3 regions of the Exiguobacterium sp. GL_137 genome follow, and region 1 is predicted to be linked to each of the others. Evidence: riboswitches for the same ligand, from Rfam matches in the RefSeq annotation. Region 1 holds a riboswitch; each other region holds the start of a gene.
The links. A riboswitch is a leader RNA that binds a small molecule or an ion and turns the genes downstream of it on or off. The one in region 1 is predicted to bind S-adenosylmethionine.

Region 1 (10,368 bases):
ACGTTTGCCCTGATCATTTTTGCACCTGCGCTAGAGCGGATGATTGGTCACGCGAAGTTTGCTTCCTTCTATCTTTTAGTCGGTACGCTCGCGAACGTCTTGACGTATTTCACGAAAATCAATGAACCGCTTTATGGTCAAGCCGGGGCATCGGGTGCTATTTTAGGATTGCTCGGTTTTTACGTCTACCTCGGCCGTTTCAAACGGACCGTCATCTCAGCCGATGATGCACGTCTCGTTTATATCTTTAGTGCCATCACAGCAATCTTCACATTACTCGGTTCAAATGTCTCTGTCTTCGGTCATTTATATGGTTTCGTGCTCGGATTCCTTGCCGGCTTCATTTTCGGAAAAGGCACCGTACCGTTTACACGACCATTCAATAGCGGAAGGCGTCCTGCATCAGGCGGTCGTATCATTCATACGAGCGGTTCCGGACAACTCGGACGGATCATCTTTTATGTCATCGTCGCCTTTGCTGTGTTTGGTCTGCTGGCTCGATTCATTTAAAAAAGAACAAAAAAGCGAGCCTGTCTGAATTCCGATTTTCGAAATTCAGACAGGCTCGCTTTCCCTATTCGCTTATTTACGTAATGATTCCGCAAGATCTTTGATATCATCGATCAAGTTGTGAATCGTTTCTTGGTTATCTGTATATAAAGCGCGAAGTTCTTCAAAACGGCCTTTCGGATCCTGTTTGACAGCTGAAAGTTGTGTTCCCGCTCCGCCAAATGTGCGTTTGACCGCAGTCAGTTGCGATTGACGTGTATCTTTATGAAGCATGGATAATGTGGCACCTACGAGTGCTCCGCCAAGTGTTGCTACTAAAAAGTAATTCTTTTTCATCTGTTTTTCCCCCTAGACTAATTTAACTGTTTCTTAAAGTGGTGGTAAAAGCTGATACCGTTTCATGACCGGAGAAGGCGAAAAAGACTTCCCTGCCTCTTCAGCATACTGGTCGACGGTCAGTCGTTCAACTGATTTCGCATAACGCGAAGCATCCGTGTCATTGTTGAACTGAATCAACAGGACCAAATCTGTTCCGCGCTCGACGCGGGCGATCCGAACGGCTTTGAAACTGTCGTATTCCGCACCCAGTACTTTTGGATCCGACATGACATGATGGACAAATAAATCGCCGCTGTTTTGATCTGCCGGAATCGACCAATAAAATAAACTGCCTTGTTCATCAAAATTACCGCGTGTTTCGAGTAATGTATATGTGTTGCCGCTTTGAAACGGGGACTTCCCTTCTGTTTCAATAAACAAAAGAGCCTCACCGCTTCCACTTGCTGCTCGAATCTGAGGATCACGCGATCGAATTTGATCAACAAAACTGCCGCTACCGAATGTTATGGAAAGTTTAGATGGCATCACAGGCCTCCGCGAGTTCGAAGTCTTTGCTAGTCAGACCGCCTGAATCGTGGGTCGTCGCAGCAAGCGTAACGTTCTTATAGTCAATGATGATTCTCGGATGATGGTTGAGATGTTCCGCTATCGAACCAACCTCCTGTACAAAATCAAGTGCTGCCGGGAATGAATCCAATGTATAGACACGGACGATTTCGTCATCGACGACACGCCATTCCGCCAGTCCTTCCAGACGTTCTTCCACTTCATACTCATTCAACCTTTTCATGCCATTTTCCTCCTCCACCATTATTTTCGTCCTATACCTTATACCCTACTTTTCCGGTTTCTTATACCTCTCGCCGATGGATTTCTTCCTTTTGTCTTCTGGCACAGATAGAGTACAATGTGAAGGAGAACACTATCTCCCAAAAAAGAAAGGGGCAGACGCTCATGCGTGCGCTTATCGTGATTGATTATACGGTTGATTTTGTAGCCGATGAAGGAAAGTTGACGTGCGGAAAACCAGGACAGGCCATTGAAGGACGCATCGCTTCACTGATGGATGAGTTCTCATCAGAGGATTATGTCGTCATCGCAAACGATATTCACGAAGAAGGAGACACCTTCCATCCGGAAACCGTCCTCTTCCCACCCCACAACATCCGTGGTACTCATGGCAGAGATCTTTTCGGACAAGTAGCTGAGATGGCACGTGTCGCAGATCATGTCATCGATAAAACACGGTACAGTGCTTTTGCCGGAACGGATCTTGATTTACGGTTACGGGAACGTTCGATTCACGAAGTTCATCTCGTCGGTGTCTGTACGGATATCTGCGTCCTGCACACAGCGGTCGATGCCTACAATCTGGGATATAAAATCGTCGTCCATGCCGACGCCGTCGCAAGTTTTAACGCGGCCGGCCATGACTGGGCACTTACGCATTTCAAACAATCGATCGGCGCAGATGTCGTCGGCGAATAAGAAGGGATCTGTCTTCATGTTACAACGTAATCTTGCACTTCATACTGATCTTTATCTGCCACGGTGGATGTATATTTATTGGCAGGAAGGACGTCATAATGAACGCGCTGTCTTTGACGTCTACTATCGGTCAAACCCGTTCGAAGGGGGTTATGTCGTCTTCGCCGGGCTCGAAAATATCATCGAATATGTTCAGACCCTCCGTTTTACAGAAGAGGACATTACGTATCTCCAAAAAATGATCGGTTTCCCGGACGAGTTCAAAGAGGAATTGCGCAACTTTAAATTCTCCGGTTCCATCTCAAGCGTCAAAGAAGGCGAAATCGTTTTCCCGAACGAACCACTTGTCCGGATCGAAGCCCGGATTTTCGAAGCAAAATTATTGCAGACGGCGATTTTGAATATCGCTAACCACGAATCCCTGATCGCTACGAAATATGCGCGGATCCGTCAATCGGCACCCGGTGCAAAATTCCTCGAAGCCGGTGCGCGTCGTGCCCAAGGCATCGATGCTGCTTACTTCGGAACCCGCGCGTCGTACTTAGCCGGTTTTGATGTCACGAGCCTTGCTTCTGCCGGACGAGACTTCGGTATTCCGTGCGGCGGAACGATGGAGCATGCCGATATTCAATTCCATGATGATGAATTAACGGCGTTCCGGACGTTTGCTGCCTACTATCCGGATCAAGCGACATTACTCGTCGATACGTACGACACGCTGAAAAGCGGTTTGCCGAACGCGATCATCGTCGCGAAGGAACTCGAAGCAAAAGGACATAAATTGCGCGGTATCCGGATTGATTCCGGCGATTTATCCTACTTATCGAAACGGGCACGGACAATGCTCGATGAAGCCGGCTTCCCGGATGTCGACATCGTCTTATCCGGTGATCTCGATGAATACGTCATCCAGGATTTACGGATTCAAGGGGCACAGGCGAATACGTTCCTCGTCGGAACACGCGGTATCACAGCATACGAACAACCTGCACTCGGTATGGTCTATAAGCTGGTCGCACGTGAAGTCGACGGCGAACTCATTCCGGTCATCAAAGTCTCGTCCTCAAAAGCGAAGACGACGACACCACACATCAAAGAAGTGTACCGGATTGTCGACCGCGTCACGAATAAATTCAAAGGTGATTACGTGACGTTACTGGATGAAGATCCGACTGATCTGGAGGCAATCGACTTAATCGACGTCCGTGATCCGTCATTCCGCAACCGGATCGAGAACTTTAACGTCGAACGTTTGCTGACGCCGATTTTCGTTGACGGAGAACTGGTATACACGGTCCCGACCATCGAAGAAAGCCGCCATTTCCATGAACAGCAGATCGGTCGTCTATGGGAAGAATACAAACGCCTCCGTCTGCCGGAAGTCTATGCCATCACCTTCAGCGACCGTCTCTGGAAACTGAAACTGGATATGATTCGCGACACACGGACTGCGAGCGGTCTAAAATAAACAATTGAACATAAAAACAGCCTACTTCAGCTGAAGTGGGCTGTTTCATTTGGTGTAACTGTCATTTGGATTGCCGCTTGTTCCATTTGTTGACGAAAGTACCAAGCGAAACCAAGCGCACCTCCGATGAAGACGATATACGTAATCCGTTGACCGAACTCTGCCAAGGAATCCGCATAAAAAATACTGATTAAGTGGTCGCTTCCACTGATGAGAAGCAAACAGGCAATCAGGAGCGCTATACGATAAGCAAGTGTCGGACGGTCTGTTGGTTCAGCATGCCAATACGAGATGATGTAATGGGCAAGTAAGATGATGCCAATGATTCCTAATACTCCTATCAGTGCTTGCGGCATAATGAACGGTCCTCCTGTTTCTAATTTCTACTTCCATTTAAACATAGTTCACTAAAAAATCCTCTCTAAAACTTTCCCACCGTTTGCCCGGTCACGGTATACTGAAGAAAATCTGTTGTTCATTCAACAAGGAGGCGTTTTCTTGAAAACCTTTAAATTGTGCACCTTACGTATTTTAATGGATGAATCCGGCCGGGATACGACGATTCCCGTTACGATCAAAGATGGATTGACTGTCAGCACGGATCAGACGGCACAGTGGGTCGCTGAAATTGTCGTCCTGGAAAATGATCAACCGATCATCGACGAGTTATTCAATAAAAATTTACGGGCCTTGATTGAAATTACGATTTCCCGACCTGATAATGATCCGGCTGCGATGATTGTGACGCCGCTTGAATCGACTCCCTTAAGTGAAGGGGTATCGTACCTGTTCAAAGGAAAGATGGTCATGATGAAAAATGACTTGTCGGAATCGATCTTACGCGAAGTCGTCGAGGATCATTTCACCGGTGAAGCCTTGATTCAGGAATACAAAGACCGGCGTTCAAAACGCGGCGCACATATTACGAGTATCGCGAAAGAAACGTTTAAACAGTACCTCCACGAAAATCCAACCATCTCTTAAGGACGTATCGTTTGATCTACGATATGATCCGCGACATTGATCCGGTCAATCTCATACCGGTCGGAGAAACGAATATAGTTCGCACATGCATTCTTAAGCGGTGTCCGGTAACTGAAGCTATCATCAATCGAGGATAATGCCGCTTTGATCGTATGCGAGTGACAGACGATCAACAGGCGTTGTCCCCGATATTTTTCTGTCAATTCTTCAATTGCCGAAAACACCCGCTGCTGAATTTCCTGTTCGGTTTCAAGTCCCGGTACACGTTCCGTATCATTCGCTTGGACTGCTTCATAGATTCCGGCGACGGGCTGTCCTGATGCCAATCCAAACTCCCGTTCGACCAACCGTTCATCCGTCTCCGTTACATCCAGCCCGATTGAACGTCCGATGATTTCTGCCGTCTCGACTGCCCGCGATAAGGGGCTTGAAATCAAGACGTCCCATTTTTCTTCCGCCAGGTAAGCTGCGCTCATTCCAGCCTGCCATCGCCCTGTCTCATTGAGCGGAATATCTTCTCGTCCTTGAATCCGCTCGTTTAAATTCCAATCCGTTTGACCATGACGCACTAAACAAATTTCTGTCATTTTACTGTCTCCTTCAAAAGAAATATGACTGATTGTATCATGTTTTCTTTTTTAGTGAAGGGTCTCCCGGGGCGGCAACGCCAGGACCTGACAACTAAACGTCTCAATCCGTTCCAGTAACCGCTCGATTTTCAACGGATTTTCGGTCTGGGTAAAGCTCGCCAGGGAATGCGTGCCGTTCGGGAAGGAAAACAGCCGGACGTCGGCTCCGACATCGGCTCCCTTTTCAACGAAGTGGAGCGCTTGCGTAAATGGGACAATCGGATCTTTTTTTCCGTGCAACAACATGATCGGTGGTGAGTCTGCTGTCAAATGTGTTACCGGCGAAACACGTGTCATGAGTTCCCGCCACTCGTCCCGCCCTCCTCCGTAAAACTTAATATTGGCAATCCACGTTTGAATGAACTTGAACAGGAGGAAGTTCGTCGGAGGATACAGGGCAATGACACCACTGATCAACGGGAGGCATTCGGCTGTTTGTTCGCCGATGAATTCCATCGGGGCAAGTGCCGTCGTCAGCATTAACGCGGCACCGGCTGAGTCTCCCCACAACACCATGCGTCCCCGCATAATCCGTAAATCGTCGGCTTCCTGATTTAAGAAACAAAGTGCATCCCGAACGTCTTCCAGATTATCCGGAAAATAACTGCCGTCCTCAAACAAGCGATAATCGATACTGCAAACGGCGATGCCGAGTTCCAGGAAACGCTCGACGATTGGCGTAAAACAAAAGACGTCATCCCGGTTCCCTCTGACGAAGGCTCCCCCGTGCGCATAAATCGCGACCGGGAAAGGACCATCACCCGGCGGATAATATAAATCCAACTTTAGTTCTTTCTGATTAACGGTTTTAAACAAAATCGTCCGGGGTGCGAGTTGGACTTCCGACAGTGGAAGCGCCGGTTCCGTCCATCGTAATAAAGCACCATAGTTGTTCCAGATGCTCGCTCCGGCTGCGGCTGTCGTTAAAATTGCCGCCCCTCCCATCAGCCAAGCAGTTTCCCGTTTCACCTCATCACCTCCAAAGCTTACTCTCGATTTCTGATCTCTTATTAGTCATCTACCCGATTTATTTAGAAGCCGAACGTCTTCCCCGACTTATACTTGACGCTTCGTTTTGGATTCGTTATAGTGAAAAGGTTCAAATCGGAATAATTACGTTTTAATAATTTTTGGAGGGTTTATTCATATGAAAAAATTACTTTCAGCTTTCACGGTCGCCTTTGCCAGCGCTGCTTTTCTTGCTGCCTGCGGTTCTTCCGAATCCAATCAAGATGCGACCGATCAAAAGCTTCGGGTGTATACATCGACATTCGCTACTGCGGCAATCGCCAAGGAAATTGGCGGAACAGATATCGACGTCAAGATGATTGTCCCTCCCGGTGCCGATCCGCACTCGTACGAGCCGACGTCTAAACAACTGACAGAAATCGCACAAGGCGATCTGTTCCTCTTAACCGGTACGACGCTTGAACCGTATTCGAAAAAAATCAAAGCCAGTCTGAAAGGCAACGATGTCCGTTTTGTCGAGACAAGCACAGGAATCGACTTACTCGAAGCCAACGCCACGCTTCACGAACATGAAGGACACGATGATCATGCTGACGAACACGCGGAAGAAGAACATGATCACGGCAAATACGATCCCCATGTCTGGCTCGATCCGAACAATGCCAAAATGATGGCCCAATCGATTTCGACGGCACTGGCAAAAGAAGTACCGGATAAAAAAGCGACGTTTGAAAAAAACCTGGCTGAATTTGATACGCAGGCAGATGAGCTCGATCAAAATCTGCAACAGGCTGTCGATAAGGGCTCGAAAAAAGAATTGCTCGTCACGCATGCCGCTTACGGATATTTAGCCGAACGATACGGTTTCTCGCAATTGCCGATTGCCGGCATCTCTCCGTCGGACGAGCCTTCCCAAAAGCAACTGGCCGCTCTCGTCAAAGAAGCCAAATTGCATGACTTGAAGTATATCGCTTTCGAGGAGACGGTTTCTCCTAAAGTCGCCCGCGTCATCCAACAGGAAATCGGAGCCGAAGCGATTACGATCCACAACCTGGAGTCCGTCACGAAAGAACAGCAGAATGCCTCGTATTTTGACTTGATGAATGAAAATGTGACGACGCTCAAACAAGCACTTCAGTGAAGTAGTGTTGACATGCAGTAAAAGATACGTTACGGTAGAAAACGTATTTCAGACAATCAAATGACTTCTTTTTATCGCGAGAGACGGAGGGACTGGCCCGATGATGTTTCGGCAGCGGACGATTAAATCGTACTGTGCCAAATCCAGCAAGCTGCGGCTTGAGAGATAAGAAGAGCGTCTTTTTCAGTAAAGACCTCCTTCTTTCTTGCGAAGGAGTCTTTTTTTGTACTTGTAGAAAAGGAGTGGTTTTATGAACGAGACGATTATACCGAACAAATGGGCACTTCTACCGTTACTTGTCTTTTTAGTTCTTTTTATCGGTGCCGGTATTTTTTACGATGATTTCTACAAATTCCCGATTCTGATTGCGGCTTTGATTGCCTTGATTTTTGCGGCGGTCACAACGAAAGGCAGCATCAATCAAACCGTGGAACGGATTGCAACGGGTGCCGGAAATCCGGACATCATGATCATGGTCTTTATTTTCTTACTTGCCGGTGCCTTTTCCGGAACGGCCGATGCGATTGGCGCCATCGAAGCGACCGTCAACGCGTCGCTGACATTTTTACCGCCTTCTCTTTTAATGAGTGGATTGTTTATCATCGCTGCTTTCATCTCGATGGCGATGGGGACTTCGACCGGTACGATTGCCGCACTTGCCCCGATTGCTCTCGGAATTCATGAAGCAACAGGTGTCAATGTTGCGATTGCCGCGGCAGCTGTCGTCGGCGGTGCAATGTTCGGTGATAACCTGTCATTCATTTCCGATACAACGATCGCAGCAGTCCGGACGCAAAAAACCAATATGCGCGACAAATTCAGAACCAACTTCATGATCGTCTTGCCGGCAGCAATCCTGACGGTCATCATCTTGGCTTTCGTCTCAGGTACAGGAGACGTCGTCGAAGCAAAAGCGTTTGAGTTTTATAAATTGATTCCGTATCTGTCTGTCATCGTCCTCGCCTTGTTTGGTGTCAACGTCATCCTCGTCTTAGTCGGCGGAACCGTTTTGACGGGTATCATCGGTATGATGGACGGAAGCTTCGGCTTAAGCGGCTTCGTCCTGTCGATGTCTGAAGGATTGATGGGGATGGCAGAAATTTCGATCTTGACGTTATTAATGGGCGGACTCGTCAGCCTGATCACCTTTAACGGCGGGATTGCTTATCTGAAAGAAACCCTGACGCGGAAAATCTCACAACGCCGCGGCGCGGAATTCAGTATGGCGGCACTCGTCAGTGCAACGAATCTTGCGACAGCGAACAATACGATTTCGATTCTTGTCGCCGGACCACTCGCTGCGGAAATCGCCGATACGTATGATATTGATCGGAAGAAATCCGCCAGTATCCTCGATATCTTCTCGTGCGGTATCCAAGGAATCATCCCGTACGGAGCCCAGTTGCTGATTGCAGCGGAATTAACGAAAACGGCTTCCCCGGAACTGATTCCCTATCTGTTTTATCCGTTCCTGCTTTTCGTTTGCGGATCTCTTGCCATCGTCTTCGGCTTCCCGCGTCGAAAAACAGCTGATGTGCGTAAAAAAAATGTTTCGTAAAAAATACAAGACCCGTCGCTTTTGCGATAGGTCTTGTTTTGACTTATTTTTTCTGGTCTTGGCGGTTGAGAATGAAATACGCAATCGCCGGAAGCGGGAACTGAATCAGTCCTGCGCCTCCCCAGACCCACGGATTTCGTCCTGTCTTCCGTGCACCAAGGAACAAACATGTCGCTTGTGTCCCTAACAGGGCTGCAAGGCCGGCCCAAACACCTTTTGGTACGTTTTTAACAGATCGTTTCATAAAATACACCTCGTTTCCTTTATAGATTTACCCTCCTCTTTTCGCTTTCTAACCGGCTTTTTCCTCCCTTGAGCGTTGAAACGGACGTTCTTGCTTGTTCATGCTAAACTAAACGAGCAATTCCATATTCTCGTTTCATTAAAGGAGGAGTATACACATGCAATACGCAAAACTTTCAAATGGTGTCACAATTCCACAAATCGGATTCGGTGTCTGGCAAGTCGACGAAGAGACGGAAGCACCGGCTGCCGTCGCAGAAGCCATTCGTGTCGGTTACCGTCATATTGATACGGCTGCCGTTTACAAAAACGAACGTGGTGTCGCCAAAGGAATTAAAGAAAGCGGCGTGAACCGTGAAGATCTCTTCTTAACGTCTAAAGTATGGAACGATGATATTCGTGCCGGACGCACTAAGGAAGCTTTCGCCGAGTCACTTGAACGTCTCGAGACCGATTACCTTGATCTCTATCTGATCCACTGGCCGGTTGAAGGATATATCGAAGCGTGGAAAGCGATGGTTGAGCTTTACGAAGCCGGGAAAATTAAAGCCATCGGCGTGTCGAACTTCAAAGAACATCACCTCGATACACTTGCTGAAGAAGGATTAATGACACCGATGATCAATCAGGTCGAACTTCATCCGCAACTTCCGCAACACGAACTGCATGAATATTTACAGGACCATAGCATTCAAGTTGAAGCGTGGAGCCCGCTCATGCAAGGGAAATTCCTCGAAATCAATGACTTCAAGGAAATTGCAGAAAAACACGGTAAATCTCCTTCACAAGTCGTCTTGCGCTGGCATTTGGATAACGGTATTGTCGCGCTTCCGAAATCGGTCACACCTGAACGCATTGCGGAAAACTTTGACGTCTTTGACTTCCAACTGGACGCAGATGATCTCGAGAAGATTGATCGTTTGGCAACGGATGTTCGTCTCGGACCGGATCCAGACGAAATCGACTTTTAAGCATTGACTTTACACATACAGGAAAGAGAGGCGGATGTCACATCCCCCTCTCTTTTTCTATGTCCTTA
Region 2 (10,368 bases), 520 kb from region 1:
GCGGGAACCCGTGCAGACGTTGCAGATAAATCTGGTCCCCACCCATTTTCCGGCATACCTCAAGCGTCAACTTGACGTCAGCAAACTGATCGTCCGGCGCATAAAAACAAGCGAGTTGGACCCGCGGCAGTTTCTTACGTTCTTCATCATGGATGACAATTTCTTCTTCAATCTCACGATATTCAGCGTACGTCAGTTCACCGAGACGAGCAGCATCCTCATTATTTTGTCCGAACGGTAATGTCCCAAGCGGAGCATCCGGACGGAACCGGTCGAAGGCACTCGCGAAGACTTGTTTGACGCCTCCCAATTGCTTGGAATTGTGCCAATCAAATAACGGCGAGATAAACGTCAGGCTCGCCATCGGCAACTCATATTCTTGAAGCAGTCGGTTGACGACAAGCGCTCCCATACTGCAGGCAATGATATGAATCGGTAATTTCCGCTTACCGGCTTCGCGTAGTGCTTCTTTTAATAACTGTTGATGTTCTTCAAACGATACACGACGGGGTGCGTCGACCAAGAGGACCTCATATTCGTGCTCTAAGACACGAATCAGTGCTTCACTTGGCCGGGCACGTAATTGGAGTGGATATACAAGAACGATCACTCCGGTTGGTTGTTCTACCACAAACTCACCTCTTCATTCGATATCTGTTTAGTATGCAACAAATCCGACTTCAGCCAAACCGCCTTAAGTCGGATTCCGTTTCTTTAATATATACGTTGTAGTCGCGTCACAGGTTCCACCTGTCCGAAGACTTCCTCTGTCGTCTCGCTGATTTCCTTAAATCCGTATGAAGTCAAAAAGTGACGGGCTTTATAGTTTCGGGATTCAACATACACTTCAATCGGAGACGCCCCTTGCAATTCCAGTTCGCGGATCAGCCGGCGTCCGATTCCGTTTTGCTGGTATTTCGGCAAGACATACAGCCGGACGATTTCCCACGTTCCATCCACATCGATGGCGTGGATAAAACCGACGATTTCCCCGTCGATCAGTCCGACATTGAAGTATTCTCCACGTGCTTCTTCCGCTGTCCGGATTGCTCGGACCACTTCTTCCTGCGGGTACGCTTCTTGTACGAAATGGGCTTTCGAACGCTCTGAATAGATTTCCTCATATGTGTCCATCCAGGACGTGAGCGCAATATCATGAATGCGTGCTGCATCAGCCGGAACTGCTTCGCGTATCTCCATACCGAAATCCCCCTTTTCCTTTTACAGGCTCATGTTCTTTTACCCTTTTCTAGAAATTTCAGTCGTTTCCCTGCAAAGTTCCGGAGAAACAAAAAAAGTTCAGAAACACCCTTAAAAGGGAGTTTCTGAACTCAGGATTATGCGAAACGTTTTGCCTGCTCTTCAAGAGTAGCGGCTTTATCTGTTTGCTCCCATGGTAATTCGATGTCTGTACGACCGAAGTGACCATAAGCTGCTGTCTGACGATAAATCGGACGGCGGAGATCAAGCATCTTGATGATCCCTGCAGGACGGAGATCAAAGTTTTCTGCGATTAATTCAACGAGTTGCGCTTCAGGAAGTTTTCCTGTACCGAACGTATCGACTGCGATTGAAACCGGGTGCGCCACACCGATTGCGTAAGCAAGTTGAACTTCTGCTTTGTCCGCAAGACCAGATGCAACCAGGTTTTTCGCGACATAACGTGCTGCGTAAGCAGCTGAACGGTCGACTTTCGTTGGATCTTTACCAGAGAACGCTCCACCGCCGTGACGTGCATATCCGCCATACGTATCAACGATGATTTTACGACCTGTCAACCCTGCATCTCCTTGTGGTCCGCCGATGACGAAACGACCAGTCGGGTTGATGAAGAATTTTGTGTCTGCATCGATGTACTCTGCCGGGATGACCGGTGCGATGACATGTTCTTTCAGATCAGCTTGAATTTGCTCAAGCGTCACTTCTTCTGCATGTTGTGTCGAGATGACGATTGTATCGACGCGAACAGGTTCATTGTTCTCGTTGTATTCAACCGTAACTTGCGTTTTACCATCCGGACGGAGGTAATCGAGTTGCCCCGTTTTGCGGACCTCTGCCAAACGACGAGCCAGTTTGTGTGAAAGCGAGATTGGAAGTGGCATGAGTTCCGGTGTTTCTTTCGTTGCATAACCGAACATCAGACCTTGGTCTCCTGCTCCGATCGCATCGATTTCTTCATCGGACATGTTTCCTTCGCGTGCTTCAAGCGCTTGGTCCACACCGAGAGCGATGTCTGCTGACTGCTCATCGATTGATGTCAATACAGCACAAGTGTCTGCATCGAAACCGTATTTAGCGCGTGTATAGCCGATTTCACGAATAGTTTCACGAACGACTTTCGGGATATCCACGTAAGTTGATGTCGTGATTTCTCCAGCTACTAATACGAGTCCTGTCGTGACAGAAGTTTCTGCCGCAACACGTGCGTTTGGATCGGCTGCAAGAATTGCATCCAAAATTGAATCCGAAATCTGGTCACAGATTTTATCCGGGTGACCTTCAGTTACTGATTCCGACGTAAATAGTCGGCGATTAAGGTTTGTCATGTTTGACCCTCCCAAAAAAGAATTTGACGGTGTACTCATTTCCCCTAGTTGAGTGGGACGGTAAAATGAAAAAAACCTTTCCATGTCCAAAAATGGTCAGGGAAAGGTTGTGCGTTCTTCCTTTACCCTCTTATCGTTCGAAGTGTTTACTTCGCTTCAGGAGAGCACCTTTTCCTACATTAATGATGAAATTAATATAAGACGGTTGCCGGGTTTCTTCGGGCCTTGTTCCCTCCACCTGCTCAGAATAAGAGTATCCGTTACGAATTACATGATATAAACTTGTGCTCACTCTGTCAAGCAACGTTTTAATTTCTAGTCGAAAAATTTCGGAAGAGATGTTAAACTGTTAATGCTGAAAGCGTTTCCAGATAAATAGAAATCAGCGCAGGAAAATGATTGCCCTATCATTAGTATGTCATATATAATAAATGTGTCATACTAATAGTAGAGCTAAAACCAACGTAGGGGAAAGGTGGGGTCAGGATGCCGATGACGGTCCTGAATATCGAAGAGCTACTCAAGAAGGAGCATGTGTTCAAACAACTGTCAGTTGCTGAACTAGTCGAACATGCGATTCGCAACAAAGAAGGAGTTCTTGCAGAAAATGGTGCTTTGTCTGTAGAAACGGGGAAATTTACAGGTCGTTCACCGAAAGACAAGTTCATCGTCCGTGATCAATCGTGTGAGATGCATATCGATTGGGGTCATGTCAATCAACCAATGGAATCGGACAAATTCGAGCAACTGTTACAAAAAGTTCTTCGTTATATGAACGAAGCAGATCAACTTTACTACACAGAAGCTGCTGCTGGTGCCGATACGCATTTCACCCTTCCAGTGCGCGTCGTAACCGAATATGCTTGGCATAATTTGTTTGCGAAACAGCTATTCTTACGCGAATATCCTACGGTTGCGGCCTTTGAACCATTTACGGTCGTCTACGCACCACATTTTAAAGCGGATCCGGCGGTCGACGGGACAAACTCGGAGACATTCATCGCGATGTCTTTCGAACACCGTATTGTCTTGATCGGTGGTACAGAGTACGCCGGAGAAATTAAAAAATCAATTTTCTCGGTCATGAACTATCTCTTACCACAACAAGAAGTGTTGTCGATGCACTGTTCCGCCAATGTTGGACACGAAGGGGATGTCGCGTTATTCTTCGGACTATCCGGGACTGGTAAGACCACACTGTCTGCAGATGAGAGCCGTCAATTGATCGGCGACGATGAACACGGTTGGTCCCATGACGGTGTCTTCAACATCGAAGGTGGCTGCTATGCGAAAACGGTCAACTTGTCACGCGAAAAAGAACCACAAATCTTTGACGCCATCCGCTTCGGAACCGTTCTTGAAAACGTCGTCCTCGACGACACCCGGATTCCGGATTATGATGATACCTCACTGACGGAAAATACGCGTGCGGCTTACCCGATCACAGCAATCGAGAATATCGCCATCCCGTCACGCGCCGGTCATCCGAAAACGATTGTCTTCCTGACAGCAGATGCTTACGGTGTACTGCCTCCGATCAGTAAACTGACAAAAGAACAAGCGATGTATCACTTCTTGTCAGGTTATACATCTAAACTTGCCGGCACAGAGCGTGGTGTCACGGAACCGGAAGCAACGTTTTCGACCTGCTTCGGTTCCCCGTTCCTGCCGTTGATTCCAGAAAAATATGCGACGATGCTCGGGGAACTGATTGATCGCCACGGCGTCACCGTTTATCTCGTCAACACCGGTTGGACCGGTGGGGCTTATGGTACCGGCAGCCGGATGAAACTTTCGTATACACGGACGATGGTCAATGCAGCCGTCAACGGCCTGCTCGCAGACATCCCGACAGAAGAACATCCGATTTTCGGTCTGCATATGCCGATTGAAGTACCCGGTGTTCCGACTGATTTACTCAATCCGGTCAAGGTATGGGCGGATTCATCTGTTTACGAACAACAAGCGACTGCACTCGCGCAAAAGTTCACGCAGAACTTTGCACGTTTCGAAAGTGCGACGGATGCCATCAAAGCAGCCGGTCCCCGCGTTTAAAAATGATTGATGATACCAAAAAGGTTGAGCTCCTTAACGGATGCTCAACCTTTTATGTTAGACGATTGAATCTGTCTTATCTTGTAAATGAAGCTCTTTTTGAGAAAGCCAAACTTGGCTTTCTTTTAATAATTCATAAGCGCGGTGCTTCGCAATCCCGAATCGATTGCTCAGCATCTCGAACCGTTCGAACTCTCCCCGGTCTGCGCTGATCGCAAGGAGCAGGCAATCCCGAAACGGATGATCATCACCTTGTAAGACGTTTTTCAAAGCCGGTTCAATCGGAAGCTGATCAATGATTTCATCAATATCGACTGAGAGTAATGCATCAATATGAGACAGTAATCCAATCATATAAGCGCTCTCTGCTTTCAAGGTCTTCGTTTCCGTCGCAAACAGTTCACACAGCTTTGCACAATGCAAAGATGAACGTAACAATTCATCCGACCACCTGTACGGACTTGCGAGTTTCATTTCACGCAAAACGATTAACGAAATCCAGCTCTTTAATTGCGAAAATCCAAGTAAGGAAATCGCTTGTCGGACGGAACTGACGGTGTTCCGAAGACCGATTCCCGGAGAATTGATTAATTGCAGTACTTGTACACTGATGTAAGGATTTCCTTCGATTTCATCGACGACGTCCTCATAATGATCGTCTGTATCCAACCACTTCAGCATCTTCAACAGGACAGGTACTTGCGGAGGAACCGCCTTCCCTTTCATCAGCATCGGTTTGGCATAAAAGTATCCTTGAAACCAGTCATATCCCATCTCAAGGCTTCGCGTATGATCTTCATGTGTTTCGACCCGTTCTGCCAAAAAGCGCATATGCGGATAATTCCGCTTTAAAATATGTAAGATTGCACTTTGTTCGCGTGGGTTGATGGCTTCGATATCAATTTTAATCAAATCAATCAGATCAAACAGCTCTGCCCCATGATGACGCAACAGATCGGTTACGAAATCATCCAGTGCCAATACGAAGCCTGCTTCTTTCCACTTCTGCAACGTCAGGAGCATAGCAGCATCAATGTGAACCGTCTCTAACACTTCAATCACGAATCGGGTCGGATCCAAGTGATCGATCAGCTCAGACTGTAACAGATCGCCTGTGAAATTAATGAATAATCGTTTCCCTTCTGCTACACGGTCTACTCCCAAATGAATCAGTGTATTCGTCAATACATCCATCGTTGCCAAGTCACCATCAAACACTGCAGGTGTTTCAACGGAACGATAGAGCAGTTCAAAAGCGTCAATCGAACCAAACCGGTCTACAATCGGTTGTCGCGCAAGTAAGATTTCCATCTCATATATCCCTTCTAAATCCGTTAATCTGGCTTATTTTATATGTTCTAGTATATCAAATATCGTTTTCCCTTAAAAAATCTCTTTTTTAAAACATATCAATGTTCCCATCATTTGGAGAAAAAAACATCTCAATGCGAGGCACTGAGATGTTTTCACGAATCCTTTTACTTGGATAACATCCAATCGATGACTTGTTTCGTCACAAGCATTTTTTGATGGATTGGAAATTGATGCGCATATTGATATACCCATAAACGGGTCTTTTCCGGATAGCGGGCTGCATAGTTCGTCGCATGCCGCAACCGAACGTTTTGATCGTACAATCCATGAATCAATAAGACGTCTCCTTGCGGCGGAAAATAGAGTGGTGACCGGACGCGATATGCCTCCAGCCGTTGCTCTGGAACGCCACCGGTAAATCGTCTGAGCATTTTTTGCATCGTCCGTTGTTCTTCATACGTCCAAATCAAATTCGTCACGCCGGCCCAGGAAACTGTCCGGGCGACTTCACGATGATGCGCCAGTAAAAGCGCCATCTGACCGCCGCGGGAAAAGCCAAATACCGATGTCCGCTCGACATATTGATCGAGCCAATCAAAAGCACTGATGGCGTCAAGGATATCCCGTTGTCCAAAATCTTCTTTTCCGGTCCCCCCTAAGTTACCGCGATAAAAAGGAGCCATGACCAAATAACCGGCTTGCGCGAACTGCATTAAGCGGGTCGGCCGAACCATGCCGATATTACGTGTCCCACCACGTAAATACAAGAGACCTTGTCCGTTCGCCCGAACCGGTAAGATGATGTACGCCCCGACCCGTTCTCCGTCGGATGTTTCATAAAAGACCCGAAAGGTACGAAACGGTCCCTGGCGGGGGAGCTCAAACCAGTCGGCGTTCGGCGAGTACACGAAGAGTCTCCGGAAGGACACGGTCCTTCATCATGAAGCTGTATTGGCGGTTCGTATCTAAACGTTTCGGGATATCGTCTAGTAAATAGGCACCGTCCGTCTCATCGACAGCAAGATGCGGCACCAAGGATGCGATTTCGGCGAAGTAGATATTCTTGATGATCGTATCCCCCCGACCTTCAACCCGGTATTGTCCGATGTACTGGAGACGTTCGATATGTCCCCCTGTCTCTTCCATGACTTCCCGGTGCGCTGCTTCCTCGGCCGTTTCCCCCGGTTCGACCTTTCCACCCGGAAATTCGTAGCCCCGTTGCTTATGATGTGTCAGTAACCATTTCCCTTCGTACACGGCAATGACCCAGACATGAAGCGGATGGACTGAAAACGGATGGTCCTCAAAACTCAGTTCAACCCGATTTTGATAATAATCTAAAAACGTAATCACGTGCGTGCACCTCATTTCTTCTTCTCTCTTCACTTTACCTGTTTCGAAAGCATTCTAAAAGTGAAAGTGCGTAGGAATTTGCCAGAATGACAAAAAAAGACATCCCTCTGAATCGAGAGATGTCCGGCTTCTTATTTCAAGCGAGCTTCAAGCTCTGCTTTTTCTGCTTCAAATCCAGGTTTACCAAGCAAGGCAAACATGTTTTTCTTGTACGCTTCCACACCCGGCTGATCGAATGGGTTGACACCAAGCAGGTATCCACTCATTGCACATGCCTTTTCAAAGAAGTAGAACAAGAATCCGAGATGATACGGTGTCATCTCCGGCAACTCAACTGTCAGGTTCGGAACTTGTCCATCTGTGTGGGCAAGCAACGTTCCTTCTGCTGCCTTGTCGTTGACGAATTGAATCGACTTGCCTTCAAGGAAGTTTAAGCCGTCCAAATCCTGTGCATCTTTTTCAATCGTCAAGGTATGACGCGCTTGTCCGACTTTGATGACCGTTTCGAACAAATCACGACGTCCTTCTTGAACGTATTGTCCCATCGAGTGAAGATCCGTTGAGAAGTCGACTGCTGCCGGGAAGATCCCTTTAAAGTCTTTTCCTTCTGACTCTCCGTACAACTGTTTCCACCACTCCGACACATAGTGTAAAGCAGGTTCATAGTTGACGAGCAACTCGATTGTTTTTCCTTTCGCATATAATGCGTTTCGAACGACCGCGTACTGGTACGCTTCGTTTTCCGCCAAGTTCTCATTTGAGAACTGAACTTGCGCATCACGCGCACCTGCCATCAAGTCTTCAATCGAAATGCCGGCAGCTGCAATCGGTAATAAACCAACCGGTGTCAAGACAGAGAAACGACCGCCAACGTCATCCGGAATCACAAATGTCTGGTATCCTTCCGAGTCAGCAAGTGTCTTCAGGGCACCACGTGCTTTATCCGTCGTCGCATAAATCCGGTCCTTCGCTCCGGCTTTACCGTACTTGTCTTCCATAAATGTTTTCAGGAGACGGAATGAAATCGCTGGTTCCGTCGTTGTCCCTGATTTTGAGATGATGTTGACCGAAACATCTTTTCCTTCAAGTACTTGGAACAAATCGTGTAAGTACGTCGAAGAAATGTTATGTCCGGCATAAATGATTTGCGGTGCTTTCCGCTCGTCTTTTGACAGTAAGTTGTGGAACGAATGACCGAGCATCTCAATTGCAGCACGTGCTCCGAGATACGATCCGCCGATCCCGACGACTAACAAGACATCTGAATCCGACTTGATTTTTTCAGCCGCCGCCTGAATTTTTTCAAATTCCGCTTTGTCATAGTTTGTCGGTAAATCGACCCATCCTAAGAAATCGCTGCCGGCACCTGTGCCGTTGTGGATTGCTCCGTGTAATGTTTTTACCGTATCCGCCATATAGTCCACTTCATGTTGTCCTACGAATTGTAGGGCCTTCGAATAATCAAAACGTACCGTTGTCATTCACTCGTCCTCCTTATTCATTCGCAAACAAATGCGACCTTCCTTTTCATTAAAACGCAAGAAGGAAGGTCGTTCAAGTCTTTTGTGAAAAGATTAGCAAATGTTATGACGCTTACAAAGCAGCTGTTACGATTTGACGAACATCTTCGTTGCCAAGTGATTTGAAGTTACCAAAGTCTCCACGTGTCATCGCTGACTTCACGATTGAATCGACCGTTTCTTCTTTGATGTCATAATCCGCAAGGCGGTTTGGTGCACCAAGTGATGTCCAGAATGCACTGATTGCATCGATTGTAGCGTGTGCTGCTTCCATTTCTGATTTACCTGTCGTATCGACATCAAAGACGTTTTCACCGAGCGTAACGAAACGGTGTGCGTTTGACTCATCAAGAACATGACGCATCCAGTTCGGGAAGAGAATCGCCAGACCGCCTGCATGCGGGATGTCGTGAACCGCTGAGACCGCGTGCTCAATGTTGTGTGACGCCCAGTCGCCGCGTGCGCCCATTTGAAGAACACCGTTGAGTGCCATCGTACCGGCAAACAGGATCGTACCGCGGAGTTCAACGTTTTCAAGATCGTTGACAAGTTTCGGTGCAGCTTCAACGACTGCTTTCATGACACCTTCCGTCATCCGCTCTTGAACCGGTGCATGCGCCGTGTGGAAATATTGCTCGAGGCAATGACTCATCATGTCGACGATTCCGTAAATCGTTTGATCTTTCGGAACGCTGACAGTGTACTTTGGATCAAGGATTGAGAATGTCGGGAACGTCAACGGGCTGCCCCAACCGTATTTCTCTTGTGTCTTCCAGTTCGTGATAACAGAACCTGAGTTCATTTCTGAACCTGTCGCAGCGAGCGTCAAGACTGTTCCAAACGGGATCACTGTTTCAGGTGTCGCTTTACCGATGACGAGATCCCATGCTTCACCCTCGTAAGGGATACCTGCAGCGATTAATTTCGTGCAGTCGATGACAGAACCGCCACCAAGAGCGAGCAATGCGTCAACGCCAGCTTCACGTGCGATTTTAATACCGCGTTCTGCTGTCTCGATGCGTGGATTTGGTTCGACGCCGTCGCATTCGACGTATTCGATTCCTGCCGCATTGAGTTCGCGCGTGACGTCATCATAGACACCATTACGTTTGATACTGCCGCCGCCAAATACGAGCATGACTTTTTTAGCATCTAAAGCTTTCAATTCGTCTTTGATTTTGTTGACTTGACCGTCACCAAAAATAAGTTTCGTTGGATTACGATATTCGAAGTTTTCCATTGTGTGTTGCCCCCTTGATAAGTAATGAACACCTTACATTATCCACACATTCCCCTTTTGCATCTATTTTAATGCTTATAACGCAAAAAAAGAGAACCGACCGATGTCGATTCCCTTTCAAAATCTTATTTTTGGAAGTTTGATTTTTCAATCCATTCTTCCAATTTGCCTTTTAACACGTTGAAGCCAGGAGCTTCTTCTTGTTTGAAAGCAGGACCTGCATCGCGACGGCCAGTGTTTTTGCGTGGGCCTTTAGCGCGTGCTTCGCGTTTTGGAGCTTCCTGTGTTGCTTTGATCGAAAGCTTCATTTTTTTGTTAGCTTCGTCGATGTCGAGAACTT
Region 3 (10,368 bases), 140 kb from region 1:
GGTCGAAGGACCATTAAAGGATGAGACGGGTAAGTCTTTTTATTACGCCACACCGGTTGAAGACATGCGCTTTTTCCATCTGAAAGAAGGACAGCTCGTCGATCTCGTCATGTGGAAAGGTCGTCCGGAAACACTGACGATTGCCTGGAAATATGCGTTCCAATATCAAGAGCCGACGGTACAACTGTTGGAGACGTCAAACAATTCAACAGCACCAGTGCCACCATCAGTTGAAACAGCCAACGCCAGATCCATCGTCAAAAAGTCGGGACGCTATCTGAAGCAAATGAAACGAAAGCCGAAATTGAAACAAGAACGGAAAACGCGCCGGATTCGTGAAAAGAAATCCCAACCGTTGACACCACTCGTCACGACGTCCGTACCGGGGCAGCCCATCGACTTCGTGGATAAAAAACCACTTGATTTTGCACCGTTTGAAGGCATGCGGCTGGTCATCGTCGGCAATGAACAGCAAGCACCGGTCTACCGGACGTTTTTCGAAAAAACAGGAATCGAGCTGATTCATCTGTCGGGTGATGCCCAATCTGCGAAAAAGATTGCCAGTCTCGCGAAAAAGACCGATGCCATCGTCGTCGTCACAAGCCGGGTGTCCCATGCCGCTTCTGCACACGTCATCGCGCAGGCGAAGAAACATGATATTCCGTTTGCGATGGAACGGCTCGACGGACGACGTTCTTTGTATACGGCATGCCAGCGCCAACTTGAAAAAGCACGCTTAAATCAGTTAAAAACAGGAAAATCCTGAAAAAAGATGAAACTCCTCTCTTCATGAGCCGTAAATAAGGATAGAACTTATTTTGAGGAGGATCTCCATGATTAAAGAATTAAAATTATCCGCCCGTGAAGCGCTCAGTGGTCGCTGGGTCTTCATGGCACTTATGTTTTTACTGTTTCTCATCATTCAAAGTATTCCAACGATGTTTTCTTCTGATGCGAATGAAGATATTCAAGCGATTGATTTCATCGGTTTTTTACTGAACATTCTCTTGCTTCCACTTGCGATCGGTTGGACATGGCTTGCGATGTCTGTCGCTCGAAAAGAACAGGCAAAAATCGTTGATTTATTTGAGCCATACAAAATTTTCTTAAAGGCGGTCGGTCTTTCGATTGTCCAAAGTATTTTCCTTGGTTTATGGTTCTTACTATTTATCATCCCGGGTATCATCAAGTCATTTTCGTATCTAATGACGTTTTATATTTTACGAGATGAACCTTCAATCGGCATTTTGGATGCGATTACACGTTCGCGCCAAATGATGGACGGACATAAGATGGAAGCGTTCATGCTCGTCCTCTCATTCATTGGTTGGTTCCTGCTCGGATTGATTACCATCGGAATCGCTTTCCTATGGGTTGGCCCATACTTCAGCGTCACGCTTGCAAAATTCTATGACCGGATCCGCGGCGAAGAAGCACCCATCGAACAATCGACATTTGTTGCCCCATATTAAGACAATGAGGATGAGAGCCCGGCTCTCGTCCTTTTTTAATACTGTTATTAATTCCGATTGGAAAACAAGGTTTAATGGTTGCTTTACTCTGCTAAAAAGTGTACGATAATTCCAATAATTCTTATCAAGAGAAGTCGAGGGACTGGCCCGAAGACACTTCAGCAACCCCGCTAGCAGCGGAAGGTGCTACTTCCTAAAGGAATCTTTTCCTTTACAGATAAGAGCAGACATGATTAATCCGTCGCTCTTTTCGATTTTCGAGAAGAGCGACTTTTTTTTACAAGGGGGATATGACGGATGGAGTATGGATTTTGGTTACCGATTTTTGGCGGATGGTTACGGAATGTCGAAGACGAACAGATGCCGGCGACATTCGATTATGCGAAACAGGTCGCACAAACGGCTGAACAAATCGGGTTTTCAACGACCTTGATTGCGGAATTGAACTTAAATGACATCAAAGGACTTGAAGCACCAAGTCTTGAAGCCTGGACGACGGCAGCGGCGATTGCCGCGACGACGGAACGACTGGAAATCATGACAGCGGTCCGTCCGGGGTTCCATAATCCGGCGACGACCGCGAAGATGGCAGCAAACATCGATCAACTTAGCAACGGGCGCTTTACGTTAAACGTCGTCTCTGCCTGGTGGGAAGAAGAAGCGCGGCAATACAACGGGATCTTCACAGCTCACGACGAACGCTACGCGCGGACGGAAGAGTTTGTCACGATCATGAAAGGATTATGGGCAGATGCTTCGCCGTACAGCTTCGACGGGAACTACTATACGCTCGAGAAGACGCAACTGCATCCGAAGCCGGTTCAACGACCGGGCATCAAGTTGTACGCAGGCGGGGAAAGTGAAGCCGGCAAACAAACCATCGTCAATCATTGTGACGCTTATGTCATGCACGGCGGAACAGTGGAAGAAGTGTCCGTTAAGATTGAGGATATGAAGGCGCGCCGACAAGCGACAGGGCAACCGCCGCTTGAAAGTTTTGGATTGGCTGCTTATATCATCTGCCGCGATACGGAAGAAGAGGCTATTCAAGAATGGCAACGAATTACGGACGTCAAGGAAGACAGTGCCGGATACGCCGGGTACGACGACTTCGTCAGCAAATCACAACTCGAACAGCAGGTAAAACGGAACGATTATTCGGTCTCGAACCGCGGACTCCGTCCTGATTTGATTGGAACACCGGAACAGATTGCGGAACGGATTCTTGCGTTTGAGCAGGTGGGTGTCTCCTTATTATTACTTCAATTTTCACCACAACTGGAAGAAATGGAACGCTTCGCGCGCGACGTCATGCCGCTTGTCGAAGAAAAACGAAAGGTAGGTCAAATCAAATGACAAAAATTCATATCTTACACGAAAACCAGGAATGGACGGACCATTTAATTAAACGACTCGAGGAACTGGAGTTGCCGTATGAACAGTGGCATCTCGATGAAGGACAGGTCCCGCTTGATGAAGTCCCGCCAGAAGGCGTCTTCTACAGCCGGATGAGTGCATCGTCGCATACGCGCGGGCACCGCTACGCCCCGGAACTGACGGAAGGGGTACTCGCGTGGCTAGAGGAACACGACCGGACTGTCTTTAACGGAACCCGTGCCTTACGTCTTGAAGTGAGTAAAATCAATCAGTATACGGCCCTTCGAAAAGCCGGTATCCGGGTTCCGAAAACGACAGCTGCCGTCGGGCGTGATCAAATCGTCGAAGCGGCGAAAAACATCGGCGTGTCCTCGTTTATCACGAAACACAACCGTGCCGGAAAAGGACTCGGCGTTCAGTTGTTCCATTCGATCGAAGCACTTGAGACATATCTTGATGGACCAACGTTTGATGAACCGGTCGACGGGATCACACTGATTCAAGAATATATCCAGGCACCGGAACCGTACATCACGCGCTGTGAGTTCGTCGGCGGGAAGTTTGTTTATGCTGTCCAGGTCGACACGTCAGAAGGATTTGAACTGTGCCCGGCAGATGCCTGTGTCATTGACGACTTGTTCTGCCCGGTCGGTGAAGAGGCCCCACAAACACCGATGAAGTTTAAAGTCGTCGACGGATTTAATGATCCGATCATTCAAAAGTATGAAGCCTTCCTGCAAGCGAACCAGATCGCGGTCGCCGGCATCGAGTTCATCAAGGATGCGGATGGAACAATCTATACGTATGACGTCAATACGAATACGAATTACAATTCAGACGCGGAAGCAGCTGCCGGTAAGTTCGGCATGCTCGAACTGGCGAAGTTCCTCGGTGCGGCCCTTGAACGTCAGACTGTAAAATAATCATCACGGACCGATTAAAATAAGCCAAATACCCTGCATGTGTGTAGTCTGAAGTTAGAACTGCACACATCAGGGTATTTTTCAGTAAAAGGAGGTGTTGGGATGGTAACGTGGCATGAAGAAAAGAGACTGGATGTTCCAATCGAGGAAGCCTGGCATATCTTTGATCACGATCGGTTACAACGCCTGATTCCAGGTGTCGTCCAGCACGATGTGATCGAACGGAAACCGGGTGTCATCGGTTCGACATACCGGCAAACGTATATGCAGGGGAATCGCCTCGAGACATATATCGTGACGGATCTTGCCTATACAAATCAACCGGATTTCAAACAAAATACGATTGGATTTACGCTTGCCAAAATCTTTAAACTCGAGATGACCTTTACGTTGAAGCGGCTCGACGAAAAAAGTTGTCAGCTGATTTATACCGGGAAAAACGAAGGGGCGAATTTCGTCGGACGAAGCCTGCTGTCGCTTGGCGGCGAACGGGAAACGGAAAAAATCGTGCAAGGGTTACTCCGTCGTGTGGAAGAAGAGGCAAGTCAAATGCGTACATGATCAATAAAGGCATCTACTCGACTGGAGCAGATGCCTTTCGTTTGGTTTTACAAAAAAGAGTATGTCTTATCCTAAAGCTGTTAAAATTTTTGCGACTTGTCGATCGGCGGTCATCTCCGAAAGTAGCATCCATCTCACTCCGGTCAGAACTTGGTCTCCCTCCGGGCGCTCTGGATCATATCCCAAAATCGGTTCGCGTGAATCGATCTGTCTGACTAAAAAGCAGATCTCTTGTCCGTTTGCGTGAGTTTCTGAGTAAAGAGGTTTGATGATGCGGATGGCGAGATTCACTTCCTCTTGCACCTCCCGAATGACCGCTTGTTCGAAGGTTTCATGTTCCTCGAGACCCCCTCCGGGTAATGTCCAGAAACTTCAATCGTTTGTCTCAAGACGAAGCATCAAAATCCGACCGTTCTCAATTAAGGCTGCACAGGAACGATGGCGCAACGTTTTTCCTCCTCTGATGGGCATGATATCTGCAGTCTACAAAAAAGAGACCTCATCCGCTAGGACAGGTCTCTCGTTTCATTACTTAGTTCGTTGCATACAACGTTGATAATTGTTGTTGGACAGAGTCATTGTTGAGGTATTCATCATACGTCGTTTCTTTGTCGACGATACCGTTTGGTGTCAATTCGATGATCCGGTTTGCGATTGTTTCAACAAACTGATGGTCATGTGAGCTGAAGAGCATTGCGCCTTTATAAGCGATCAAGCCATCGTTGAGTGCTGTGATCGATTCGAGATCCAAGTGATTCGTCGGATCGTCGAGAACAAGAACGTTTGAGCCGCTGAGCATCGCTTTGGATAACATACAACGGACTTTCTCTCCCCCGGATAAAACAGACGCTTTTTTCATGACTTCTTCGCCTGAGAAGAGCATCCGGCCGAGGAAACCACGGAGGAACGTGTCGCTCTCATCGGCTGGTGAATACTGGCGTAACCAGTCGAGGATTGTTTTGTCCGATCCTTCGAAGAAAGCAGAGTTATCTTTTGGCAAGTACGATTGTGACGTCGTAACGCCCCACTTGAATGTGCCGCTGTCTGCTTCGATTTCACCCATGAGGATTTTAAAGAGTGTCGTGATGGCAATGTCATTTTGGCTGATAAAGACCACTTTATCCGTTTTGTTTAATGAGAAACGAACATTATCCAGTACTTTGACGCCATCGATTGTCTTCGAAATGCCATCAACAATCAACAAATCATTTCCGATTTCACGTTCCGGTGTGAAGCCGACGAACGGATAACGGCGTGAAGACGGACGGATGTCGTCGAGTGTGATTTTATCAAGTAACTTTTTCCGGGACGTCGCTTGTTTCGCTTTTGAGGCGTTCGAGCTGAAACGGGCGATGAAGGCTTGAAGTTCTTTGATTTTCTCTTCTTTTTTCTTGTTTTGGTCGCCTGCCATACGTGAAGCGAGCTGACTTGACTCATACCAGAAATCATAGTTTCCGATATAAAGTTGGATTTTTCCGTAGTCGAGATCGGCCATGTGCGTACAAACGTTGTTGAGGAAGTGACGGTCGTGGGAAATGACGATGACCGTATTTTCAAATCCGATCAAGAACTCTTCGAGCCATTTAACGGCTTTCAAGTCAAGACCGTTGGTAGGCTCATCGAGCAACAGAATGTCTGGTTTGCCGAATAAGGCTTGAGCAAGCAAGACTTTGACTTTCTCTCCGCCCGTCAGTTCAGCCATTGTTTTCGTATGAAGATTTTCTTTAATCCCAAGACCTTGTAAGAGCATTGCCGCTTCCGACTCTGCTTCCCATCCGTTCATTTCTGCGAACTCACCTTCGAGCTCGGCAGCACGCATGCCGTCTTCGTCCGAGAAGTTTTCTTTCATATAGATAGCATCTTTTTCTTTCATGACTTCATAAAGGCGCTTATGACCCATCATGACCGTTTCGATGACTTGGAACTCTTCATATTCATAGTGGTTTTGGCGAAGGACACCAAGGCGTTCGCCAGGCGTGATGATGACGTCTCCTTGTTGTGCTTCGATATCACCTGCAAGAATTTTAAGGAATGTTGATTTACCGGCACCGTTTGCACCGATGAGACCGTAGCAGTTGCCCGGTGTGAACTTGATGTTGACGTCTTCGAATAATTTACGGTCCGCAAAGCGGAGACCGACGTTTTGTACTGTAATCATATAGAGATGAACCCTCGTTTCTAGTGTGTGATGTGCTGTTACGAGTGTACCACAAAATGATACGCTTCGTTTCAAGGACAAAGTTCTTTACATCTTAGACCGGATTGCGCAATTTAGCAACCATGCTTTTAAACAAAATGAAACATTTTCCAATCTGAAGCGTAAGAGTAGTTAGAACATTCATGAAGGAGGAGGACGGCGTGGCAACACTTTTCACGTTATTATTTTTTGCACTGTTCGTCTTGCTGGCCATTGAACTGTATAAGTATATTCAGGATAAAATTGATAAAGGAGACTCAAAATGAGAGAAATCAAACCAAAAAAACGTATCAGGCCGTCGATGATCATCGCAGGTGTGATTGTCGTCGCACTTCTTGCGATGACACCATTTATCGTCGAACAAATCGAACCGGGACAGGTCGGTGTCGTCTATAAACCGTCAAGCGGTGTCCAGGACGAGACACTCTCTCAAGGTTGGCATATTGTTTCGCCAATCACACGCGTCACCGAGTATCCGATCCGGACACAGACGAAATCACTCGACAATATGACACTGGCGACAAAAGACGGGAAAAATATCGTCGTCGACTTTACGTACAGTTTTTCGGTTTCACCTGACCAGGTGACGGAAGTCTTTAATAAATTTGGTCCGATTGAAATTGATGAGATTGCAGCCGGTTACTTAAAACAACGTCTTTATGATGCGTCACGCGAACAGATTTCGAAAGTTACCGTTCTCGAGTTATTCGGGGAACAGTCCGGAAACGTCTCGACGAGTATTCAGACACAGTTTGCCGAAGACGTCAAAAAGATTGGATTTATCATCGAGGACGTCGCACTCGGAGCACCTAAACCGGATGCGAAAACACAGGAAGCGATTGATGCGCGGGTGAAAGCCTCACAAGAACTCGATAAAAAGAAGACGGATCTTGCGATTGCGAAAGCAGAAGCAGAACGTCTGCGGGTAGAAGCGAAAGGGGCAGCGGATGCCCGACTCATTGAAGCGCAGGGTCTTGCGAAAGCGCAAAAAGAATTACAAAAAACATTGACGGAAGAAATGATTCAGTATGAAGCCGTCAAGAAGTGGGACGGGAAATCACCACTCGTCAGCGGATCGGGCAGTATGGTCCAATTGCCGATTCCAGATCAGCAAACAACAACAGAAGAAAAGTAAATCCATTTGGTTTGATAACGCGTATCTATCGTCTGGAGAAACCATATAGACCATGAAAAAAGCAGATTCTCACATCGAGAATCTGCTTTCGTTATACCGTCTTATTTACTTGACTGTGCAAATCGTTCAGCAATTGCCACAACGACTTCCGTTGCCTTCACCATATTGTCGACAGAGATGAACTCAAACTTTCCGTGGTAATTTTCGCCACCTGTAAAGATGTTTGGTGTCGGAAGTCCCATGTACGACAGTTGCGAACCGTCCGTCCCGCCACGGATTGGTTTGATAATAGGTGTGATACCACGTGACTCCATCGCCGCATGAGCGATATCAACGATTTCCATATGCGGTTCGATTTTTTCACGCATGTTGTAATATTGATCATTTAGTTTGATTTCAACGCTTCCTGCGCCGTATTTCTTGTTCCATTCTTCGACCAAAGCCGTCAGGAAGTGTTTCCGGGCTTCGAACTTAGTCCGGTCAAAATCACGGATGATGTACTGGGCCGTTGTTTTTTCGACCGAACCTTCAAACGAAATCAAATGGTAGAATCCTTCGAAACCGTCTGTAAATTCAGGTGCTTCATCACCCGGTAACCGGTTCTGAAAAGCCATCGCATGTTTTTGCGAGTTGACCATCTTGTCTTTCGCCGTCCCTGGGTGGACGTTTGTTCCGTGGAAGACGATTTCGGCAGCAGCTGCGTTGAAACTTTCATATTCAAGTTCACCGAGCGGACCACCGTCAACCGTATAAGCGAATTTCGCATCAAAAGCAGCGACGTCAAAATGATGCGGACCACGTCCGATTTCTTCATCCGGTGTGAAGGCGACACGAATCCGGCCATGTTTGATTTCAGGGTGCGTGAGGAGATGATGCATCGCGGTCATGATTTCGGCGATTCCGGCCTTATTGTCTGCGCCGAGCAATGTCGTGCCATCTGTTGTCATCAACGTATGCCCAATGTAGTTTTTAAGTGCAGGAAAATCCTTTGGTGACAGGATGACAGGAATGGTTGGGTTAAGCACCAGGTCTTCTCCATCATATCCTTCGACGATTTGCGGATTGACGTTTGTACCCGTGAAATCAGTCGCCGTATCCAAGTGGGCTAAAAATCCGATTGTCGGAATGTCCGCATCGGTATTGGCAGGAAGGGTCGCCATGACATATCCGTTTTCATCGACGGTCACATCACTCATGCCAATTTCCTTCAGTTCGTCAACAAGCAGACGAGCGAGCGTCCATTGCCCGTCTGTTGTCGGAACGGTCGTACTTGCGTAGTCAGACTGTGTATCGATTTTCGCATATGTAGTCAAACGACGAATCAAATCATGTTTCAAAGAAAAAACGTCCTTTCTGAGTTAAGGTAGCTTCATCATAGCACGAAGTAGGAATGTTAGAGTATTCTGAAACAGGATAAGCTGATTTGGAAAAAAGGGGGATTTTTTATGAAAGCCTATGTGGTAGAACAGTATGGAAAAGACGCTGCACTAACAGAAAAAGACGTCACACTCGAACAAATGGGGAACTATGATTTGAAAATTAACGTGGAAGGAACGAGCTTGAATCCACTGGATACCAAAATGTTTTTTGGTAATGTGGCGGCAGCTCCTGTAACTGGAATTCTCCAGGGAGATGTTACGGGGACGATCATTGAAATCGGAGAGAGTGTGACGTCTTTTTCTATCGGCGATCACGTCATCGCATTTGGCGGCGGACTCGGTAACCGGTCCGGAGCACTGGCAGATCAAATGTTGGTTCCGGAACAGATGGCTGTACTCAGACCGGAGAATTTGGACATTGCTACAGCAGGTTGTCTGCCGGTCATCAGTTTGACCGCGATGGAAGTACTGAAAGAACGGGCAGCCGTTCATCCGGGGATGCGCTTATATGTAGCAGGTGGAACGGGTGGAGTCGGACACCTTGTCGGACAACTGGCTAAACATTATGGATGTGACGTGACAGCGAGTGCTTCAAATGATGAGAAAGCAACGTGGTTAGAACAACACGGTATTCGTCCGCACCGGTACCGGGATGAATCAGCCGAACAATTATTAGCGCGTCTCGGTCATGATGGATTCGATGTCATCGTTGATACCGTCGGCGGAGATCATTTGCAGGAGTCGTTCATCCTTGCGAAGGAACGCGGGAAAATTATTTCAATCGCCACCCGGACGACACAGGATTTGACACCGATGCACAGTAAAGCACTGACGCTCGAAGCCGTCTTTGTTGCTCTTCCATTACTGAAAGGGAAAAAGGAAGAAATGGTACGTCAACAGCAGCATCTGGCGGAAGTCGCACAACTCGTCGCGGATGGAGTCATCGATCTTGTCATCGAAGAGCAGGTGCCGCGTCAGCTTGATGCATTGAATGCGGCCTATCAAACCTTTGATCAGCGGTCACATTTCGGAAAGATAAGTGTCCTTTAAAGGGAAGCTCATTTTCCTAAGAATAATGATTCGATATTCATTTTACTTTTCCTTTTAATCCCAAAAAAAAATCTGCTGATGAAAAAATCATCAGCAGAATCATGAATCATATGCTTATTTACGACGGACCAACACAGATTTTGAAGCTGTTTCTTTTAAAGAAGCATGTTCCGGGAAGTCTTCTAAAGGAGTACTTTCCCAAATGATTTCGTATGTTTGACGTAATTTTTTAAATGCTTGATCGACCATCTTCATGAAGCGGGCTTGGTCAAAT

Region 2: another riboswitch for S-adenosylmethionine. It lies ahead of metK (methionine adenosyltransferase); the one in region 1 lies ahead of AC3IRK_RS14595 (Na+/H+ antiporter NhaC family protein).
Region 3: another riboswitch for S-adenosylmethionine. It lies ahead of AC3IRK_RS15280 (LLM class flavin-dependent oxidoreductase); the one in region 1 lies ahead of AC3IRK_RS14595 (Na+/H+ antiporter NhaC family protein).

Annotation. Positions count from the first base shown of each region.
Region 1 is NZ_CM174406.1:2,792,440-2,802,807, forward strand. Features, by position in the region: gene AC3IRK_RS14540 (rhomboid family intramembrane serine protease) at 1-510, shown strand, start outside; gene AC3IRK_RS14545 (hypothetical protein) at 583-846, opposite strand; gene AC3IRK_RS14550 (hypothetical protein) at 880-1,374, opposite strand; gene AC3IRK_RS14555 (4a-hydroxytetrahydrobiopterin dehydratase) at 1,364-1,639, opposite strand; gene AC3IRK_RS14560 (cysteine hydrolase family protein) at 1,804-2,337, shown strand; gene AC3IRK_RS14565 (nicotinate phosphoribosyltransferase) at 2,354-3,805, shown strand; gene AC3IRK_RS14570 (hypothetical protein) at 3,832-4,161, opposite strand; gene AC3IRK_RS14575 (YwpF family protein) at 4,304-4,789, shown strand; gene AC3IRK_RS14580 (histidine phosphatase family protein) at 4,786-5,376, opposite strand; gene AC3IRK_RS14585 (alpha/beta hydrolase fold domain-containing protein) at 5,428-6,387, opposite strand; gene AC3IRK_RS14590 (metal ABC transporter solute-binding protein, Zn/Mn family) at 6,566-7,528, shown strand; SAM riboswitch class I at 7,597-7,700, shown strand; gene AC3IRK_RS14595 (Na+/H+ antiporter NhaC family protein) at 7,779-9,086, shown strand; gene AC3IRK_RS14600 (hypothetical protein) at 9,130-9,330, opposite strand; gene AC3IRK_RS14605 (aldo/keto reductase) at 9,488-10,300, shown strand.
Region 2 is NZ_CM174406.1:2,273,655-2,284,022, forward strand. Features, by position in the region: gene AC3IRK_RS11925 (alpha/beta fold hydrolase) at 1-631, opposite strand, end outside; gene AC3IRK_RS11930 (GNAT family N-acetyltransferase) at 715-1,200, opposite strand; gene metK (methionine adenosyltransferase) at 1,338-2,546, opposite strand; SAM riboswitch class I at 2,674-2,800, opposite strand; gene pckA (phosphoenolpyruvate carboxykinase (ATP)) at 3,033-4,601, shown strand; gene AC3IRK_RS11945 (EAL and HDOD domain-containing protein) at 4,659-5,912, opposite strand; gene AC3IRK_RS11950 (alpha/beta hydrolase family protein) at 6,080-6,823, opposite strand; gene ytkD (RNA deprotection pyrophosphohydrolase) at 6,795-7,268, opposite strand; gene AC3IRK_RS11960 (glucose-6-phosphate isomerase) at 7,400-8,749, opposite strand; gene AC3IRK_RS11965 (iron-containing alcohol dehydrogenase) at 8,862-10,028, opposite strand; gene yugI (S1 domain-containing post-transcriptional regulator GSP13) at 10,154-10,368, opposite strand, start outside.
Region 3 is NZ_CM174406.1:2,931,096-2,941,463, reverse strand. Features, by position in the region: gene AC3IRK_RS15290 (DUF2325 domain-containing protein) at 1-766, shown strand, start outside; gene AC3IRK_RS15285 (DUF975 family protein) at 834-1,472, shown strand; SAM riboswitch class I at 1,591-1,696, shown strand; gene AC3IRK_RS15280 (LLM class flavin-dependent oxidoreductase) at 1,770-2,828, shown strand; gene AC3IRK_RS15275 (ATP-grasp domain-containing protein) at 2,825-3,772, shown strand; gene AC3IRK_RS15270 (hypothetical protein) at 3,875-4,333, shown strand; partial or broken gene AC3IRK_RS15265 (NUDIX hydrolase) at 4,400-4,687, opposite strand; gene AC3IRK_RS15260 (ABC-F family ATP-binding cassette domain-containing protein) at 4,866-6,491, opposite strand; gene AC3IRK_RS15255 (prohibitin family protein) at 6,793-7,665, shown strand; gene pepT (peptidase T) at 7,767-9,002, opposite strand; gene AC3IRK_RS15245 (zinc-binding dehydrogenase) at 9,111-10,094, shown strand; gene AC3IRK_RS15240 (class I SAM-dependent rRNA methyltransferase) at 10,209-10,368, opposite strand, start outside.